Regions from separate parts of the Arthrobacter sp. ZGTC212 genome, predicted to be linked through region 2. Evidence: riboswitches for the same ligand, from Rfam matches in the RefSeq annotation. Region 2 holds a riboswitch; the other holds the start of a gene.
The links. Region 2 has a riboswitch for cyclic di-AMP ahead of CXQ89_RS08795 (LysM peptidoglycan-binding domain-containing C40 family peptidase). Riboswitches for the same ligand answer to the same signal wherever they lie in the genome.
Positions count from the first base shown of each region.

Region 1 (2,377 bases), on a different contig from region 2:
GCACTGAGCGGCGTGGCCTCGAGTGCCTGACGATCGGTGCTGACGGCTGCCTGGGCGGGAAGACCAGCGGCCAGGACGAGTCCTGAAGCAGCGACGACGACGGCTGCCTGGCGGCCGATGGTTCCCACATTGGAGGTGACGGCCCGGGACAATGCTGAAATTGGGCTCGACTGGACGGTGGCCGCGCGACGGCGGCCGTGAGCTACTGATGACACAAGTTTGCCTCTCCCAATGCCTGCGAGGTGAGCTGTCGGATTCGGATGGGAGTCACCCGGTTGCCGGCTGTGAAGCCTGGCAACTTAACCCCAAGGGCTTCTTGCGAAGCCCGAATTTGGTTCCCCCGCCTCTGCCATGCGATGTTGCGAACGGACCTCAGACAGTGGCAGAGCTCGGCGATCTGTTAGAGGGTGCCCGATCTTTAGGTCGATCAGGCACGAGGATGACCTTACAACAACATTTGGCCAATGTCACGTTCAGGTCACGGAATGGTTATCCTGCGGTCACAGCCAGCCCAGCGGGTCAACAACTTCGCCGTTCACCATGACCTCAAAGTGCAGGTGGCAGCCCGTGGAAGCACCGGTGGTACCGCTGGCCCCCACCAGGTCTCCCCGCTCCACGGTGGCTCCCACAGCAACGGCAAGGCTGGACATGTGGTTGTAAGTCGTTTCAACACCGTTACCGTGGTCCACAACCACGCGGTTGCCGCCACCGTAGGCGTGCCAGCCCGAGAAGGTCACGGTCCCGGACGCAGCTGCCGTGACGTCAGTGCCGCAGGCGGCCGAAAAGTCCTGGCCGCGGTGCATCTCGCCCGCCGTGCCCGTGATCGGGCTGACACGGTAGCCGAAGCCCGACGTTTCAATGAGGTCCGCTGCCAGCGGCTTCGCGAGCGTTCCCTTGGCCGCGCCTGCAGAGACCTCCGAACCCGAGGCAACAACCACGTGTCGGAGTTTGGCTTCGGGATCGAATTTGCTGCTGAGCGCGGCGCGTTCAAAGCTGACGGTTGCTTCGGGGTCAGCCGATACCACCGGGGCTTCAACCGCAACAGACTGCAGTTCCTGCACGGGCTCACTGACGGCGGCGGTGGTGGGGATGGCAACGGTGAGGATCAGGCCGGAGGTTGCCGCTGTGATGGCTACCTTTTGTGCGGTGTCACCTAGGGTGTGGTTCTTGGTTTCTGCGCGGCGGCGGCCGGAAGTCTGGCCGTTCCGGGGGCGTGGAGCCGGGGCCGGAGCAGACGCGCGGCGCCTGCCCGGGGCAGCATGCTTCGACAAGGTATACCTCTCTCATATGCCTGCGAAGTTAGCTGTCGGATTCGAGTAGAGAAACTCGGCCCCGCACTCACCACCGGCCGCACCAGTGGTGCGGCCGCTGTGCTGATGCTGGAGGCTTCACCCCGAGGCAGCCTTGGCTGCCGATTGATGGGTCCTCCGCCCCTGCCTGAAAGTCTGAAATTCCGGGCCAGTGGCAGGGTTCGGCGTAAGGCCCGGATAACGGTGTTATTTCAACGTCAGTAAGTCACTATAGGTTAAGGAAGCCAAAAGAGACCATTCCGTTATCCAGCGGTGGAAACAAACACGTGGTTGGCTACCTCTGGAGGAAGCTCGAGTGCCCCTTCAATTCCTGGTACGCGCACGGAGATGTAGCCGGCCACCGTCTCGGCGGTAAGTTCCGCTCCCGGGCGCAGCCCTGCCTCATCAAGCTGGACGAGCAGCTCGGGCTCCACCTGGACCGGCTCGGCAAGACGAACCAGCTGCAGCTTGGTTCCGGGCTCAGTCGCGGCAACCGCCGCAACCAGGTTGATGACTCCGTGGTGGAAGAGTTCGGCGGCTACTCCGCCAATCTCTTCCAGGCCCGGGATGGGGTTTCCGTACGGCGATTCCGTGGGCCGGCCCAACAATTCGTAAAGGCGCCGCTCCACCCGCTCGCTCATCACGTGTTCCCAGCGGCAGGCTTCATCATGCACATACGCCCAGTCCAAGCCGATCACGTCTGAGAGCAGCCGTTCCGCCAGACGGTGCTTACGCATCACTTCTGTTGCCCGGCGCCGGCCCAGTTCGGTCAGCTCGAGATGCCTGTTCCCGGACACCACCACCAGTCCGTCCCGTTCCATCCGGCCGATTGTCTGGGAAACCGTTGGCCCGGAATGGCGCAGGCGTTCTGCGATCCGCGCCCGGAGCGCAACGATGTTCTCCTCTTCAAGCTCCAGGATGGTCCGCAGATACATCTCAGTGGTATCAATGAGGTCCGTCATGGCAGGGCCGCTCCTATGTATTCGAGGGAAGATCAGGAGAACAACGGCGGGACGCCGCCGCCACAGGTGATTACTGCCAATACGTTACTTCATTGACCCACAGGGCGGATAATTCCAGCAGTGTCC
Region 1 is NZ_PJIJ01000005.1:78,681-81,057, reverse strand. It holds gene CXQ89_RS16930 (NlpC/P60 family protein) at 1-215, opposite strand, end outside; cyclic di-AMP (ydaO/yuaA leader) riboswitch at 219-405, opposite strand; gene CXQ89_RS16925 (M23 family metallopeptidase) at 501-1,271, opposite strand; cyclic di-AMP (ydaO/yuaA leader) riboswitch at 1,274-1,487, opposite strand; gene CXQ89_RS16920 (metal-dependent transcriptional regulator) at 1,553-2,251, opposite strand.
Region 1: linked by a shared signal. The riboswitch ahead of CXQ89_RS16925 (M23 family metallopeptidase) and the one ahead of CXQ89_RS08795 (LysM peptidoglycan-binding domain-containing C40 family peptidase) in region 2 are both predicted to bind cyclic di-AMP.

Region 2 (2,377 bases):
ACAGGAGCCGGACAACGGAGACAAGAAGGGCGCTGAGGAGGGCACCGACGACGGTTCCACCGAGGACGGCACCACCGAGGATGCACCGGAACGCGGGCACGCCGGGCGCCATCACGATGGCAAGTTCGACGGTGGCACCCCGGACGAAGACCGCCCGGCCAGGGACCGACACAGCGACGGTGACCACCATGAAGACGGCGGGAACGATGGAAGCGAAAACACTGAGAACGAGCCCGCGGCCTGACTTTTCAGTCCACCGGCGCACCCCAACCGGGTGCGTGCCCTAACCAAAAAGAGAACGCCCGGCCAATTGGCCGGGCGTTCTCTTACCTTTATCGGGGCGCAGGTCCGTTCGCTTCCTGCGCCCCATTAGGAGCTACTGCTGCGTGATTACGCTACGCGGTAGTAGACAGCGCCGGAACCGACGTTGGCGCTCTGCTGGACAGTCTGGTTGCCGTTCCATCCGCTGTGGATGGCCTGGCCGTCACCAATGTAGATGGCGATGTGGGCAAGGCCCATGCCGCCGTCGGCGTAGTAGATGATGTCGCCGGGCTGGGGGTCAGAAACCGGGGTTCCGTAAGCAGCCAGCTGTGCCGGTGCCAGGTCGCCCACCGAGTAGCCGGCTGCCCGGAGGGCAACCTCCACCAGGACGGTGCAGTCCTGGGCGGCACCCATCTGGGCGTAGGCGGAGTTCAGCATGATGGAGTTCGTGCCGGTGACAGCTGCACCCGTGGAAGCAACCGGGGTCACGGAGGACGCCGGGGTGCTGAAGGTGCTGAAGTCGGCTGCGGCCGGGCTGGCTTCAGCCGGTGCGGTGTAGACGGCCTCAGCCGGTGCAGCGTAGGCAGCTTCGGCGGGTGCGGCGTAGGCAGCTTCGGCGGGTGCGGCGTAGGCAGCTTCAGCTACCTCAGCAACAGCGCCTCCGGCATACGTGATGACGTCACCGGGGTAGATGATGGATTCCAGCGAAAGGCCGTTCAGCGCCAGGACGGTGTCCAGGCTGACGCCGTAGGTGGCTGAAATTGCACTCAGGGTGTCGCCCGACTGGACAACGTGAGTTGACGCGGTGGAGACTGCGGCGGGTGCCGGAGTTTCCACGGGTGCGGCGACAGCCGCAGGAGCGCTGTAAGACTCGGTTGAGTCGTTTGCGATGACGCCTGCCGAGGCGGGGCCGGCCATGCTCAGCACCAGACCGGAGCCTGCCGCCATGACTGCAGCGGCGCTGCCCACGGTGCGGGCCTTGCTGCTTGCGGTGTTTGCGATTGCGGCCAACAGTCCGATATTTCCGGCACGGTGGCGTCCACGAGTATTGTTCAACATTAGAGTTACCTCTCCCGATACCTGCGAGGTGAGCTGTCGGATGCGGATGGGAGTCATCCGGTCCGCCGAAGAAACCTCGGCTGACTTAACCCCAAGGATTCAAGGAACCCGTAAGTGGTTCCCCCGCCTCTGCCGAAGTGTGAAATCTGTGGACCTTGACCAGCGGCAGAGCTAGGTAACAAGTCAAGGGCGCCGTTTCAGGTAACGGCTTGGCATCAACAGTACAAGCCGATTACGAGAAGATAACTATTTAGTAACGAAGGTCGCACGGGCGCGTGAGTGGCGCCGCTGCATGGTATAGGTGGCCGGTGGCACAATAGGCCGCCAAGCCCCCGGAAACCGGGGGGTATGGAGAGCCGTCGGATCCCCGCGATCAGCCCGCCGGAGACCGTTAGGCAGGCGAATCCGTCTGGCGCTCGAGCGTGGCGGAGGTCAACTCCCCGAATCCATGCACCAGGTCACCGGGTGCAAGCCGGAGCCCGCGGGCCACACCGGATCCCTTCAGCACTGAACCGCGCTTCTCGGCCGGCAGCGAGGCATGGTCCCCGCCGTCGGCCAGTACCACTGACTCTGCACGGATGGCGCCAACGATCTGCGATCCGGAGCCGAGCACTGACCTTCCCGTCACGACGGCACCATTGGTGAGCCGGGCGCGGTCGCCCACTGCAACAGCATCCGACCGGCCCGCCGTGAGCTGGACGCCGCCCGGCCCCAGGGCGATTTCGGAGCCGAGCAGAAGCATTCCGCCGTCCACCGCAGACAGGAAAGTACCAGGATAGAAGATGTTCCGGTCTCCAATGACGCAGAAACTCTGTTCGTCGACGGCAATAACTGTTCCGGGATAAAACACGTTACCCTCGCCCAGCTGTGCTTTGCGGGAAATCAATGTGGATGAAGGGTCCAGGATCTTCTGGGTGGCACAGAGCTGCAGGATTTCCGCGACGGTGAGGTAACCGAATTCTTGGCGAATACTGTCGGGATCGTTCCCTTGAAGCTCTGGCATATTCATCTCTTCCTCGTCATCTTGCCGGACCGGGTATACATCAACCGGGACCGG
Region 2 is NZ_PJIJ01000002.1:447,902-450,278, forward strand. It holds gene CXQ89_RS08790 (hypothetical protein) at 1-244, shown strand, start outside; gene CXQ89_RS08795 (LysM peptidoglycan-binding domain-containing C40 family peptidase) at 391-1,272, opposite strand; cyclic di-AMP (ydaO/yuaA leader) riboswitch at 1,325-1,475, opposite strand; gene CXQ89_RS08800 (hypothetical protein) at 1,712-2,323, opposite strand.